DNA from 2 places in the Sporosarcina sp. So3-204 genome. Region 1 is predicted to be linked to the other one. Evidence: riboswitches for the same ligand, from Rfam matches in the RefSeq annotation. Region 1 holds a riboswitch; the other holds the start of a gene.
What was found. A riboswitch is a leader RNA that binds a small molecule or an ion and turns the genes downstream of it on or off. The one in region 1 is predicted to bind lysine.

Region 1 (8,045 bases):
ATGTGTATATGAATAAAACCAAGAAATAATTTCCGTAATACTTTATCTGCCAAACTATCACCCCTAACATTGATATTGAAATTAAATATTGAGTACCGATATCGAAAGCATATTACACGTTCTGATTATTTACAATACAAAAACTAACATTTACATAATCTTTACATTATGTATTCAGTAAGGATTCGGTACCTGGAAAAACCGGCGATTTCGAAGTAGCATTATTTTCATAAACTAGTCATGAAATAATCTGTTCGGATGTAGGTACTAGCTAGAATAATCACTTGCAGGCGTAAGTATAGATATAAAAAGTAATCACCCTACTACTTGTTGGAGAGTAGTAGGGTGATTACTTTTGTTTTAAAATTCTAGTTCCTTCTTAAGCAAGGCACTTATAAACAAAGACATTATGCAATGAAGGAAATGATACAAACCTGAATTGCTTTAGATTTAAGTGTTGCAGATACTTTAGAAGAAAAGAACAGTTTAAATAAGTATCGGTTCTTCGTAATTTAGCACATTTTTTAACGAATCTAGCTGCACATCTGTTAAGGGCAGTATTGGTAATCGGACGCCGCCTACAGCGACTCCTTTTAAATTCAGCGCAGCTTTAACAGGTGCAGGGTTCGGTGCAGCGAACATTTCATTTATGGTCGGCAGTAGGTGGCGATGTAGTTTCGCTGCTTCTTGGACACGTCCGTTATTAAAATGTTCTATCATAGTTTTCATATTCGTGCCAATGACGTGAGCAGAGACCGAAACAACGCCTGCGCCACCGATCGCGAGGACGGGAAGTGTCAAGCCGTCATCTCCGCTGTAAAGTGAAAAATCTGGCGGCGTATTTTCAATAATCGCAGACATGGCATCTAGGTCTCCGCTCGCTTCTTTAACAGCAATAATATTCGAAATACCGGCTAGTCGGATAATCGTCTCAGGATTCATATTAACTGAACTACGCCCTGGTATGTTGTATAACATAATTGGTCGCGAGGTTGATTCAGCAATCACCTTGAAATGCTGATACATTCCTTCCTGACAGGGTTTGTTGTAATACGGTACGACAAGCATAATGCCATCGACTCCGACTTCTACAGCTTGCTTGGTCAACTCGATTGACTCTTTCGTGCTGTTTGTTCCAGTACCTGCAATGACTGGAACTCTTCCTGCTACGACCTGGACTGTAAACTGAAATAATTTAATCTTTTCTTCATGTGTTAATGTTGGAGATTCTCCCGTTGTTCCTGCTACGACCAAGCCATCAGATCCGTTTGCAATCAAATGCTCAATAAGGTTACTGGTGGCAGTGTAATCAATTTCTTCTTGTCCGTCAAATGGCGTTACCATCGCGGTAATCAGTTGTCCAAAATTCATCTGTTCTCCACGTCCTTTTTGTTTTATTTAATAAAACATAGAGGGTGGAGGGCAGTTCTTCCTGAAACGCAAAAAGCAGCAACGAGGGCTCGTTGCTGCTTTGAAATAATAAATTATTTCGTTGCACCAGATAGCCCTCCATATAGTCGCCTATATGACAATTCTGCACTTATTTAGCCCAGAACCAGCGATGAGTTAATGAGCAACTCATGCGCTTCGGCAAATCCCCCTTTTTACAATCTTCTTCGGATCTCATCATCCTCGGATTGTATACTGATGGTCTTTGCGCCTCTATCCTTACTTCAAAAAAACTGAAATAAGTGAATGTTTAATTACAGCTATCATAACCTCTAGTGATTAAAATTGCAACTAATTTTCATATGTCTACGCGCTAAACTATTCACTACAATTGTATATTTGAAAATTAAAGCGATGATATTAAAGGTTTTTCTGACTTCACTTTTGCATGAATATACATTAAGAAGAATTACGAAAAATGTGTAACACATCGCAATAAGTTTAATATGTCAGCAATAGTTGCTGTCGAAGTACCTCAATCATTTTATCGGGCGTTAAAGGTTTATAGAAGTAATAGCCTTGAACCATATCGCAGCCTTCTTGCTTTAGCCATTGGACTTCTTCTTTCTCTTCTACGCCTTCCATAATTACTTGTAAACTTAAGTTATGGCCAAGTTGGATAATGGACCGAACGATTGCTTCTTGTCCTTTATTTCCAATTAAATTGTGCATGAAGGACTTGTCTATTTTTAATATATGAATCGGTAATTCTTTTAGATGGCTGAAAGAAGAGTAACCTGTCCCGAAGTCATCTAAAGATATTTGAATGCCTGCATCGCGCAGCTCGCAAAGTTTCGATTGTATTTCGGAAGCTAGGGAATCAGATTCTGTGATTTCTAGTTCTAAAAAGTTGAGATTCATTTGTGTATCTTTCGTAATTTCCATTAAATTTCGAAAAAAATTGTCCCTTGTTAATTGGAGAGGGGATATATTGACAGCTATTACAGTTGGTTCATGTAATTCTTCTGACCATGCTTTCCACTTCATGCAAGCTTCGCGTAAAACCCACTCGCCAATCATGTGGATCATTCCTTTTTCTTCAGCAATCGGTATAAATTCCATAGGGGATATCGGTCCTAGAATCGGATGATCCCATCTTAGAAGTGCCTCAGCACCAATTATTTTCTCGGTGTCTAATAAAAGTTTAGGCTGGAAAAGTAGGTGGAATTCTCCGTTAACAAGAGCGGATGATAAAGCTTCCTCCAATAGAAGTCTTCGCCTATTTTTGTCTTGGATTGCTACATTAAAGGAAGTTACCTGGTTTTTACCACGTTTTTTTGACTCGTTCATAGCTAAATCCGTGTATTGTAAAAGTTCGTCTGCAGATTGTGCTTCATGAGGGTACGTGGAAATACCAGCACTCATTGTAATGTCTATGTTAATTTCATTTAAAATGAAAGGTTTACGAACCTCGTTAATGCAAAGACTAGCAATTTCGTGAAGTTCGTTCACGCGTTTACCGTCTACTAAAATGATGAATTCATCGCCACCGATTCTTGCTAGGAAATCACCTTCTTTTAAACATATAGTTAATAATTTTGCTACATGTTGCAAGGCTGAGTTACCTGCTTGAAGTCCGTGCGTATCATTAATGAACTTAAGTCTGTCAATATTAAGAAATATACATCCAATTTCAGCAGAAGATTGCAGCCATTTCTGTAAGGTTTCATCCAGTTTATGTCTATTTGGTAAACTAGTTAACGTATCATGAAAGGCGAAATATTCGATACGCTGTTTAGCTTGAATATTTTCTGTGATATTACGTATAAACCATAATGAATTATTTAAGGATTCGCCTTGAATAGGCTGTCTTTTTACTTCGCAAATAACGGAGCCGGTTTCTAATTGAAATTCCTGACTGCTTGCTATATCTTCTGTTAACGCAACATTGTACTCGTGTAGTTTTATATGTCTCTCGACGATTCCAGCTTGTTTCATTAAATCATAAAAGGCTGGATTAGCATGCATAATCATTCCTGATTTATCAGTTATAACAATACCATCTGTTGCAGAGTCCAAAATGGCATTTTGCACGATTTTTTGCTTTCCCCAAATCCTGTTAAAAATAATAGAGAAAAAGAATAGTGAAAAGATTAATATAGTCACAATTGCAACAACCCAAGCGAGTAAAGTCGTGTCGATACTAGATGTATTGGATATATCAGCGGAAGAATTTTCTGAAAAGTGGGTTGCTGCCATACCTGTATAATGCATTCCTGCGATTGCCATAGCCATAATTAGTGAAGTGAGAAGTTTCACTTTCGAGGACATTTCACCTTGGGAATAAGGTGAAAGAAATCCAACCCATAAAGCGACCAAAGATGCTGCAATTGCAATACCTGCGGACACTAGAACTAAAGGTGTATCATATGAAATATCTAAAGGACGTATTGCCTCTGTTCCAACATAATGCATAGAAACAATCCCTAGTCCCATTAAAATTCCAGCAAACCAAAAACGTAGACGGTTTCGGCGATTACGGGAAATTAAAAAATACCCTAAAATACAGGCAATCGCTGAGATGAAGACTGAAATAATAACGAGGGGCGTGCTGTAATAAACAGGTATAGGAAAATGGTGTGCTAACATGGCGATAAAGTGCATAGACCAAATACCGATTCCAAGCGTAGCGCCTCCAGAAACAAGCCATGCAACCTTGGTTACGCCTGTCGTATACATAACTCTTCTAGCTAAATCGATGGAAGCGTAAGCAGATATCGTTGCAATTATGTAAGAGAGTATGACTAAATATATATTAAGATGATTAAACATTGACGTAAAATTTTGATTCAACTGTGCACCTCTATCTATTTCTATTAAATATTATATCGGTATTATAAAGACTTTGTTTATTTATTATCTAAAATTTAGTCATTAATAAGCATAGCGGGATAATTCAGAGTTCAGTTGGTGTCTACTATTTTTGGCTTATTAGGAAAGATTAGTGGCATATTTGGAACACTCGCTGGGAGTAGAAGAGTTTGGGAACGCAGTAAAACTTTTGTTACAGCAGAAAGAACCCGTACAACAATGCATGCAAAAAACATTGTTGCACGGGGACATTATAAAACTTATTTAAATAGACGCTTCATAAATAGACTTCACTGCTTTTTCGAGCGCATTATCAAATTCATCAGTTGTTTGGTTAGCATTTAAATCTTGGCTAAGTGCTCTAGAGAAACTGGCGATAAGTCCGTCATTTTCTTTGAGTTTTAAATTAGCATCTTCTGTTAAATAACCACCTGATAGTGCGACAACTCGTACTACTCTTGGATGATCAATTAGCTCTTTGTACAAATTAGTCACTGTTGGAATCGTAAGTTTTAACATGACGTTTTCGTCGTTCTGTAAAAGATCAAGCTGCTTAAGGATTTCTGTATTTAATAACGCTTCACACGCTGCTTTGTCTTTACTATGAATATCTACTTCCGGTTCGATAATTGGAACTAGATCCGCGGCAATAATTTGTTTTCCAATTTCAAATTGCTGATCGACTACTGCTTGGATGCCTTCTTGATTTGCTTCTTTTATGACAGAACGCATTTTCGTTCCAAAAATATGACGATCGTTTGCACGTTTTAAAATTTCATCCAAATCTGTGATTGGTTTCATCAGTTGGACTCCGTTTGCCACATCAGCAAGACCCTTATCAATCTTTAGAAAAGGGGCAATACCTTTCTTTTCTGCTAAATAATTCGCGGTGTACATGCCTTCTATTTTACGATCCATTGTTTGTTCAAATAAAATAGCTCCAAGAATATGCTGTGCATTAAAAGTCGGTGATGTAATTATACGCGTCCGCATATCGTGTACTTGCTTGAACATTTCTTCCTCATTTGAATAAGCGTCTTCTAACACACCGTATGCTGCAAGTGCCTTCGGAGTACTGCCGCCACTTTGATCCAATGCTGCGATGAAACCCTGACCATTTTTCACCTTGTCAAATTGTTTTTCATTCATTCCACTCACTCCTCAATAATTATATTAGGTATCTGCTGATAATAATATTGTGACTGATAAGAATTCCTCAAGTTATCTATAATTTTAGCACATATTGGCAAGGATTTCAGATTCACTGAGGGAGGGACAAACAAAATTGTTAGGGAATTCATATTTAGGAGAGAAGCAACAAAAGCATTTATTAAATTACAAAATAACCAATTGTTGCTTGCAAAGATCTGATAATACTTGTCGATCTTATATGGCTCACTTTAAAGCGCAAAAATCGGTTGTGTTTGTAGATTATTGACGTAAGACAGCTACTGGGAAACTACAGATATACCGATTAGGAGAGCTATATTTGATTTGGCTAGAAAATGTGAAACATAAAGTGTTTATAGTATTTATAGTAACGCTTATTAAGCTATAATATAACTCAGCGTTTTTTAACGTTTTGACTTGCAACGTTTAAATCCTGGTCAAAAGGAAATAGGCAAAACAAACGGAAACTAGGAGAATGCAAAATGAAAAAAATTGCTTTATACGTATTTTGTCTTTTCTTTGCAGTGGCTGGAATTGGGCACTTTTTGTTGGATTCCTTCTTTATTGCGGCGATGCCAGAATGGTTTCCTTATCGTCCTGCGGTCGTTTATATTTCCGGAATTATGGAAATCTTATTAGCGGTTGGATTATTCCTAAAGAAAACACGGAATAAGTCAGCTATCTTAATTGCCGTTTTTTTAGTACTTGTCTTTCCGTTAAACATATATATGGCATTAACTGCAGAGAATTATGATTTACCAGCAGTGGTTCTCTGGCTGCGTCTACCTTTTCAATTCGTATTTATTTGGTGGGTGCTAAAAGTCAGAAAGTAGTTCTAGAAATTATCTATGAATGAAGGAAAACAGTGCTTTGTTTTAAAAAGGTCAGCACTATATGTGTATTTGGTAGCTACTTTAGAACTTAGCTACATACTAGAATGGAGATTAGAAAATGAGTGAACCTATTATCATAGTTGGGGCAGGTGTAAGTGGCCTTCGTGCTGCATCATTATTAAGTTTAAAGGGTATTGCCTGCGTTGTTCTTGAGTCGCGAGACAGAGTTGGGGGAAGAGTGTTAACTGAGTCTGTTGAGGAAAGTCCTGAGCTAGGGAAGTATGATTTAGGACCAACTTGGTTCTGGCCTCAACGTGAACCTGTAATGACTCGTCTTGTGAAAGAATTGGATTTGAAGGCATTCGAACAGTACACAAAAGGAGAAATCCTTTTTGAACAGTTTAAAAATGCACCCATACAGAGACATATACTCCCAGAAGAAGCTGATCCAAAATCTGTTCGGCTCGATGGTGGAATTATGTCATTTGTTAATGCAATCGCTGCTACACTTCCCGAGAGAACTATTGAACTATCGACTATTGTGAAAGAAATTCATCTGGATAAAGAAGGTAAGATTACCGTTGGAGTAGAACTGGCTAACGGAAAGAAAAAAAGTATACACGGAAGAGCTGTTATATTAGCTTTACCGCCCAGAATAATAGCGCAAAATATAACATTCGTACCTGAACTTCCTGAGCGGCTTATGGACAGTTTGCGTGACAAATCAACATGGATGGGTGGACAAGCTAAGGTAGTAGCTATTTATGACCACCCTTTTTGGCGAGAAAAGGGACTTTCTGGTCAAGCAATTAGTAGATCTGGTATTTTGCAAGAAATCCACGATGCATCACCATTGAAAGGTTCGGGGGCTCTTTTTGGTTTCTTAGGGATATCCCCACAAAATCGACGAGAGCTAGGGCAGGATAGAGTGTTGGAACTTGTCGTTGAACAGTTGACTCGTTTATTTGGCCCTTCAGCTGGAAAACCGATGTCAATCCTCTTTAAAGATTGGTCTAGTGATATCCAAACAACTGTAGAAGCTGATTCCGAACCGCTTACTACTCTCCCAAACTATGGTCAACCGATTAATTCTGGCCAATGGGAAAACAAGATCATTTTTGCTGGAACAGAAACTTCATCTGCGCATGGGGGACATATTGAAGGCGCACTTGTATCAGCGAATCGTGCAGTTTCTGAAGTGCTTCAAATGCTGAAAGATGAATAAGTGTCCACATTAACTACATGTTTATTTATTGGAGAAGGGTACAACATGATTAGCTAACATAAATAGTCAAGTTGAAAATAGTTTAAATCTTTTATTATTAAAACTTCCGGGTACTAACATAATTATATGTCAGTGCCTGGAAGTTTTTCTCATATTTTTAACAAATTAATAAAAAATCCGTCTAATTGTATTAGCTAAACATATGCATATAATACTTTGTAATTTATTATAAGTCATATGAGTTTTAAATTTATTGTGAATGGGTATTATTAATTAAGACTATTTACCTTATTACCAAGACTCGGCATTAAAGTAACGAAAAATTCGTATTAATTTAAGATTAACTTGTCTAGTAGTATAAAGGGGGTGGGTAATATGACGATTAGACAATTGGTTTTTTATTTATTTGTATATCTTATTCCAGCCTTTGGTTTATTATCGATGGCATCTATTATTTTTAGTAGTAACTACAAAAGTATAGAAAACAGATTGGTAGCTGTGTTAGTTTCTTTATATAGCATTCTATTTGTTTTCGAGTTTATAAGGCATTTACTGCC
Region 2 (8,045 bases), 1.0 Mb from region 1:
TGCTTCAGGACTTTTTGGAATCGGTGGCGGTTCTATTATTGTGCCTGCTATGATTTTATTGTTTTTATTCCCACCACACGTCGCTGTAGGTACTTCAATGTTTATGGTTTTTTTATCAGCGATTGTAAATTCGGTAACACATATTTCACTTGGTAATGTACCTTGGCTTTATACAATTCCTGTTATTCCAGCAGCCTATTTAGGTGCAAAGTTAGGTGCTAGACTAAATAAGAAAATGAAATCTGAAACACTTGTGTTTGCACTTCGTATTATACTTCTTTTGCTAGGTATTAGGTCGATTGTTGACGGAATCTGGGGGTAAAAAATGAATCGTTCATTAGACAACATTCACATCTTCCACACAAATGATATTCATAGTCACTTTGACAGTTGGCCACAGATTAGTCGATTTCTTCGTGAACAAAGAAATGTACATAAAAAAATGGGTAAGCCTTTCTATGTATTTGACATTGGAGATCATGTAGATCGTTATCATCCGCTTACTGAAGGTACGACTGGTCAAGGGAATGTTGAGCTATTAAATGAGGCAGGATATGACGCGGTTACAATTGGCAACAATGAAGGAATAACAATGTCTAGAGTGGCACTGAATTCACTCTATGATGAAGCGGATTTTGCTGTTGTTTTAGGAAATTTATTTACTCTAGACGGGAAGTTACCTAAATGGGCTGTCCCATCCGTCATTTATACAACAGAGAAAGGTACTAAAATAGGTGTAATAGGTGCCACGGCTGAATATACTCGCTTTTATTCCAAATTAGGATGGTTAATAACACCTCCGCGTGAACAACTTTTAGAAGAAGCGGAGCGCCTTTCAAGAGAAACTGATATAATTATTTGTCTTTCACATATGGGGCTTTCACAAGATGAGAAGCTTGCAGTTGAATCAGAGCATATTGATGTTATTCTTGGTGCACATACACATCATCTTTTTATTGACGGGAAGATGGTAGAAGATACACTTCTAGCTGCAACGGGAAAATTCGGAGAATATGTAGGTCATGTGGAAATTACTTTTAATTTAATAAGTAAAGAAATTTCGTCTATGGGGGCTAATGTTTACCCTACGGACAGTCTTCCAATAGATGAGGTGGATGTTAATCATTTAAAGAAGATTGTAGCCGCTGGTAAAGAAAAGTTGAATGAACCTTTGTTTTACAATCCGAGCCTATTAAAGCAAAACCTTTTTGCGTCTAGCCCGTTATCTTCTTTATTTGGCAGAGCATTAATTGCTCACTCAAATGCGGATTGCGCCATTTTTAACGCAGGTATATTTCTTGGGAGTATTAAAAAAGGTTGGGTTACAAAAGGAGACATCCATTCCCTTCTACCTCATCCAATTAATTTATGTGTGATTACTTTAGATGGTGAAGAATTAATGAATATTTACGAGCAATCAGTAAATAAAGAATGGCCAGAAGTGAAGGTGAAAGGTTTAGGTTTTCGCGGTACTTTAATGGGCGCAATGATCCATGAAAGGCTTTATAAGAATAGACATGGTCTTTTATTTGCCGGAAATAGAGAAGTAGTGGTAGGTGAAAAGTATACATTGGCAACGCTAGATATGTTCACATTTGGATTTTTCTATCCTTCACTTAAAGATGCTGAAAAAGAATATTATATGCCCGAATTAATTCGCGATATTTTTGGTATATATTGTTGTGATTATTTTAGTGAATGAATGATTCCCGCCTAGCATAAACTACGCTAGGGAGGAATCATTTTGAAATTTCAAGGGCAAGTGAAACGCAGTGGCCGCTTTAGAAAACCAAAATTGATTTCTTTGCTCATGCCTGCACTTCTAATTGCAGTTGCATTTTTTTTCTATACAGTAAATATGAGACTTACGCCAATATATGTTCAATATGCTGAAGTACAGACAGAAAAGATTGCCTCATACGTTATTAGCAAAGCGGTAAGCGATCGAATTGCCAATGTCCTTGACGTTAACGATGTGATAGAGCATATTCCTACAGATACGCCGAACATGGTGACAGCTAAGTTTAATACTGAAATTATTAATAGAGTGTTGGCTGATACAAAACTTCTAGTTGAAGAGCATATAGAAAAGGCGGAATCTGGTAATCTTGATATGCTTCCACTAAGTGAAAATATAGAATATGACCCTTTAAAGATGGAAGAGCAAGGTGGAGTTGTCTTTTATGTGCCAGTTGGGCAAGCGACGAATATTCCATTACTTGGAAATTTGGGTCCGAAAATACCGATGCGCTTCCATGTCATTGGGGACGTTCAAGCGAATGTTGAAACAAGTATTAAAGAATTTGGTATTAATAATGCCTATATTGAAGTGAATATCATCCTTCAAGTAAATGTGCAAATCATCGTTCCATTAGCAACAAAAATGAGTACTGTTGAACAGAAAATACCAGTAGCGATAGGTCTTGTGCAAGGCAATGTACCGCATATCTTTAGTCAAGGAGAAGGGATAAGATCACCTTCGTTTGAAATTCCAGTTAAATTGCCGCCAGACAATTAGTTTGTCAATATAATTGTTGCTAGTAAACGGATCCAGCTGTTTGTTGTTATTCAGAACTTGATATTTCTTTAAATGATTGATAACATTATACTTGAAGAAAGAATATCGATTGGGTAGAGGCTGCAGAGCTTATTAGTAACACATGCGAGAATGACATTGATGACCGTGTGTAAAAGGAAGTTTTGCCGAAATCTGATGTTATGATGTCAAGTCCATCAGATTGGGTTCATTCTAAATAAGAATGACACTGTCATGCGTGCAATAATACGTATGGTGAGCTACAGATTGTTCGTTAGATAGTGTTTTTTATCAAGCAAACGATACGTAGAATAGACCAGCTTCTCGTACACTTTATAGTCGTGTACAAAGAAGTTGGTTTTTTAATTCCTAAAAGTCCTCTTCCATACAAATTGGAGGAATTGATAGTGATTGGTACATGGGTTTCAATTATTCCCCCGATTATAGCGATAGTAATGGTACTTGTCACACGACGGGTTCTTTTATCACTTGGATCAGGTATAGTAGTAGCTGCAATTTTAGTAGCAGCATTTTCACCAAAGGATTTTGTAATCATTCTCTGGAAAGCGATTACTGTATCGTTTTGGGATTGGGACAACAGTAGTTTAAATGAAGGTAATATCAATATCATGTTATTTATATTGTTACTCGGTGTTATTACTGCATTTGTAAGTTTATCTGGAGGTAGCCGGGCGTTTGCAGAGCGGGCGGTACGCCGAATTAAGACGAAGAGGGGCGCAAAACTACTGACTGTATTCCTTGGAATCGCGATATTTGTAGATGATTATTTTAATGCGCTAGCTGTAGGTCAGATTTCAAGACCGATTACAGACCAACATAAAATTTCACGTGCGAAACTGGCTTATTTTATAGATTCTACATCAGCACCGATTTGTGTCATATCTCCAATATCTAGTTGGGGCGCTTATTTAATAGGGTTGTTAGGCATTATTTTTAGTGGAGCAGCAATCAGTTATTCACCGTTATCTGCGTTTCTATTGATGGCTCCAATGAACTTTTATGCAGTGTCAACGCTAATAATGGTATTCTTCTTTGCTTGGACAGACATAGATCTATTCGGAATGAAGAGACACGAAGAACTCGCGGTTACGACAGGGCAGTTGTATGATCCGTTAAAAGACATTCCGGGTCAACTAAAAGATGATTTTCCTATTCATGACCACGGCGGCGTTCGTGATTTAGTTGGACCTATCATAGCGCTTGTTGTCGTGACATTAGGTATGATGATTTGGACAGGTTATAATGCAAGCGTTGCAGATGGTCTCGAAGTTACTATATGGTCAATTTTTGAAAATACCAATGTACCTTTTTCGTTAGTCATTGGTGGAATAATGGGCTCAGTATTAGGGGGATTATTATACATTGCGCAGTTGAAAAAGAATGAAACAGCGAGTGTTGCTTTGATGAGGCGTGCATTCTTTAGTGGTTTAAAAGCGATGTTACCTGCTGTTATAATATTGATTTTTGCTTGGGGTTTGACGGATTTGATTGATAAGTTAGATACGGGTCTATATCTATCACAAATTGTAACTGCGGCAAATATACCGTTAGCATTTCTTCCGGTGATCATGTTCGTACTTGCAGGTCTAATGGCATTTTCAACGGGTACTTCATGGGGCTCTTTTGGTATTTTGCTACCGATTGCAGGGAAAATTATGCTTGATGCTTCTCCTGATTTATTGTTACCGGCACTTGCAGCAGTTCTCGCGGGAGCAGTTTTCGGCGATCACTGTTCGCCAATCTCAGATACGACGATTTTATCCTCAACGGGTGCAGGCAGTAACCATATAGACCATGTTATGACACAATTGCCTTATGCATTGATTAGTGCAGCGGTAGCTGCATTAGGTTATTTAGTATTAGGGTTTACCGGTTCAGTTTGGATTGGTTTACTAGCTGTAATTGTCTTGCTAGCTACTTTGTTTTCGGTATTGGTAATGTTGGCCAAGAAAAATCAGGCTAAAGTATCTTTAAATTAATATGGACACCGATAATTTTTCGTTAAATGTAATCTTTTGATTACTTGGATTTATTGCAAATCAAGGTTGTTTGAATAGTATAAATGTGGTACATTGTCGATAGTAGAGGAATTTTTAAAATCATCTAAAACCTTCTCAAGCCCATATAGAATGGAGTAGATTTTTGTGACGTGCAAGCCAGTTAAAGGAAATAAATCTGAGCATATAAGAAAGCCGGATTGGTTAAATATTAAGTTGAATACGAATGAGAACTACAGGGATCTTAAGAAATTAATGCGTGAGCAAAATTTGAATACGGTCTGTGAAGAAGCTCGCTGTCCAAATATACATGAATGCTGGGGAGAGCGTCGTACAGCTACATTTATGATTCTAGGTGCTACTTGTACCCGTGCTTGCCGTTTTTGTGCAGTAAACACTGGACTTCCAAATGAATTAGATCAAGCTGAACCAGAACGCGTCGCAGATTCAGTTGCGGTAATGAACTTAAAGCATGTTGTTGTAACAGCAGTTGCGCGTGACGATCAAAAAGATGGTGGATCAGCTATCTTTGCTGAAACAATTCGTGCGATTCGTAGAAAAAACCCGTTTGCAACTGTTGAAGTACTGCCTTCTGATATGGGTGGGGTTTATGAGAATTTGGAGCGTCTTATGGATGCAAAGCCAGATATTTTAAATCATAATATTGAAACAGTACGCAGACTGACACCTAGAGTTCGTGCTCGTGCTACTTATGATCGTTCATTAGAATTGTTAAAACGTGCGAATGAAATGTACCCTGAAATTCCAACTAAATCTTCATTAATGCTTGGACTTGGTGAAACGCATGAAGAAATTATAGAGACAATGGATGATCTTCGCGCGAATAACGTGGATATTATGACGATTGGTCAATATTTACAACCAACGAAGAAACATCTTGTTGTGCAAAAGTATTATTCTCCACAAGAGTTCGGTGAATTAAGAGAAATTGCAATGTCCAAAGGATTCTCACACTGTGAGGCTGGTCCACTTGTACGTTCAAGCTATCATGCTGACGAGCAAGTAAATGCCGCGGCGAAAGAGAGACAACTTCAAGGTGATAAAGAATTTAATGCAGCATTGCAAAGTTAAGTGTGGTGAAAATAGTATATGATAACATTTGATGATTGGAATTTTGAGCTAATAACTGATTTTCGTGAAGGTTTCCAAGAAGAGGCTTTGCTGGCTAGATACAGTGATGTGCTATTAAAATACGATTATATACTAGGTGATTGGGGTTACGGACAACTTCGTTTGAAAGGCTTCTTCGATGACCGTAACCAAAAAGCAACGTATGAAACTAAAATTAGTACATTGCAAGATTATCTTTATGAGTATTGTAATTTTGGTTGTGCACACTTTGTATTAAAAAAGGCTGGGCGTCTACCAAAGGAAAGTTCATCTATCGAAAACGAGTGAAGTGGAAGACCTACACAAAGATTAATTAAATCTTTGTGTAGGTCTTTTTTGTAACTTATTCAATATTGAAGTTCTATGGTAGAATAAAGAGGAATGAACACTGACTAGGAGGAGAGAATTTTGTATTTTATTGACCGAAATCAGATTGAATATACATTGAATCATATGGAGAAATTACTAACTTTGTACAAGGCCGAAGATGGATGGGGAGCTGATTTGACACATTCTCTTGCAGTTTCCAGGCTAACTCATGTTGTGATAGAGTCACTTATTGATGTAGGAAACTCAATGATTGATGGATTTATTATGAGAGATCCAGGCGGTTATGATGATATTATTGATATTATGGAAGATGAAAAAGTCATTACACCAGAGATGTCAGTCCCATTGAAAAAAGTCATTGGTTTGCGGACGATGATTGTTCGTGAGTTCATTAACGTAGATACGAAAACTATTATTACTGTATTAGATGAATCAATTGACACACTTATCCTATTCCCAACAAAAGTTCGTCATTATCTTGAGCATGAGTTAGGACCGGTTTCTGCCTTTTTACCGGCTGATAAATAACAGATGCAGACAAAGAATTTTGGTGCTTATTGTCTTGACCTGGATGGCACGGTTTACAAAGGTAGCGATCCGATAATTGAAGCAGTTTCTTTTATTGCTAAGTTACAAAAAAATGGACTTGATCCTTATTTTGTAACTAATAATTCATCGCTAACACCCTTACAAGTTCAACATAAACTAGCGTCTTTTGGAATAAAAATGGAAGCTCACAATGTGATGACATCTGCAATTGCAGCTGCCAAGTACTGTAAAGAGAATTTTAGAGGTGCTACTGTCATGATGATTGGTGAAAGAGGTTTGGAAGAAGCGCTTGAGTTAGAAGGCATAGAAATAAATCGTGAAAAACCGGACATTGTCATTATGGGAATAGACCGTCATATAAATTATGATAAATTAGCAGATGCAAGTCTTGCGATTCGAGCAGGCGCTCATTTTATCGCGACAAACAGCGACAAAGCAATCCCGACTGAGAGAGGATTAGTCCCTGGTAACGGTTCATTTGTTAAGCTAGTTGAAAATGCGACGGGTGAAAAACCTTTATTTATTGGAAAACCAGAACCACATATGCTCAGTTTAATACAATCAATTGGTGGGTATGACAAGGGCGAGATGGTTATGATTGGTGATAATTATGATACGGATATACTTGCCGGAATTCACTTTGGTATTGACACGATTCATGTGGCGGGTGGCGTAACATCTCCAATTGAATTAAAGTCTAAGGAAATTCAGCCAACCTTCCTCCTTGATACTCTATTAGAGTGGGAACTGTAATGGATATGAAAAAGCTTTCCGAAATATTTCCGGAAAGCAAATTTGCTCTTTTTAAGGATATAGTTAAACTTTATTAAAAGAGCGGATTATCTTCTATGAATTGATAGATGCGTTTAGTTAGTTCCTCAGGTGTATCAGCTTTTACAATTTCGCCATTGACGACAGCATAAAGTGAATTAGCGCAAATCGTACAGTAGCTTAGGCAGCCATACTCAAGAACATCTAGGTTTGGATCACGCTCTAAGATTTCAAAGGATTCGTGAGCACCATTTGCAAGATTACTCATGCAAAATTCAACAATTGGATTCACTAAAATCACCTCACTATCTGAAATCTTACTCTCTTTTTGAAAATACGTCAATTCGATTAGCTCATTGTGAAACTTGTCACAAACTGTTATAATTATAAATGGGAATTTAACGGAAATTGAGAGGCGAAGGAGATTAAAATGAGAAAACTTGTATTGTTAGGTGCGGGTTATGGTAATATGCGTATTTTACAGCGTTTATTAGCGAAGGAATTACCAACCAATATTGAGATTACATTAATAGATAGAACACCTTTTCATAGTATAAAAACTGAATTTTACGCTCTTGCTGTGGGAACTGTGTCGGATTCTGTTGTACGTGTTCCATTGCCAATTCACAATCAACTTAAAGTAGTTGGAGGTGAAATCGAGGAGATTTCAACCAATGAAAAATGTGTTTACATGGAAGATGGCACTGAAA

Region 2: another riboswitch for lysine. It lies ahead of AC3RV6_RS14035 (Na+/H+ antiporter NhaC family protein); the one in region 1 lies ahead of dapA (4-hydroxy-tetrahydrodipicolinate synthase).

What each region holds. Positions count from the first base shown of each region.
Region 1 is NZ_CM176485.1:1,799,789-1,807,833, forward strand. It holds gene AC3RV6_RS08725 (PadR family transcriptional regulator) at 1-53, opposite strand, end outside; gene dapA (4-hydroxy-tetrahydrodipicolinate synthase) at 487-1,371, opposite strand; lysine riboswitch at 1,495-1,673, opposite strand; gene AC3RV6_RS08735 (bifunctional diguanylate cyclase/phosphodiesterase) at 1,891-4,242, opposite strand; gene AC3RV6_RS08740 (fructose bisphosphate aldolase) at 4,525-5,409, opposite strand; gene AC3RV6_RS08745 (DoxX family protein) at 5,913-6,263, shown strand; gene AC3RV6_RS08750 (flavin monoamine oxidase family protein) at 6,382-7,488, shown strand; gene AC3RV6_RS08755 (GGDEF domain-containing protein) at 7,864-8,045, shown strand, end outside.
Region 2 is NZ_CM176485.1:2,842,514-2,850,558, reverse strand. It holds gene AC3RV6_RS14050 (sulfite exporter TauE/SafE family protein) at 1-322, shown strand, start outside; gene AC3RV6_RS14045 (bifunctional metallophosphatase/5'-nucleotidase) at 326-1,702, shown strand; gene yunB (sporulation protein YunB) at 1,745-2,518, shown strand; lysine riboswitch at 2,625-2,807, shown strand; gene AC3RV6_RS14035 (Na+/H+ antiporter NhaC family protein) at 2,944-4,536, shown strand; gene lipA (lipoyl synthase) at 4,696-5,646, shown strand; gene AC3RV6_RS14025 (YutD family protein) at 5,665-5,973, shown strand; gene AC3RV6_RS14020 (DUF86 domain-containing protein) at 6,094-6,543, shown strand; gene AC3RV6_RS14015 (TIGR01457 family HAD-type hydrolase) at 6,547-7,317, shown strand; gene AC3RV6_RS14010 (YuzB family protein) at 7,391-7,627, opposite strand; gene AC3RV6_RS14005 (NAD(P)/FAD-dependent oxidoreductase) at 7,766-8,045, shown strand, end outside.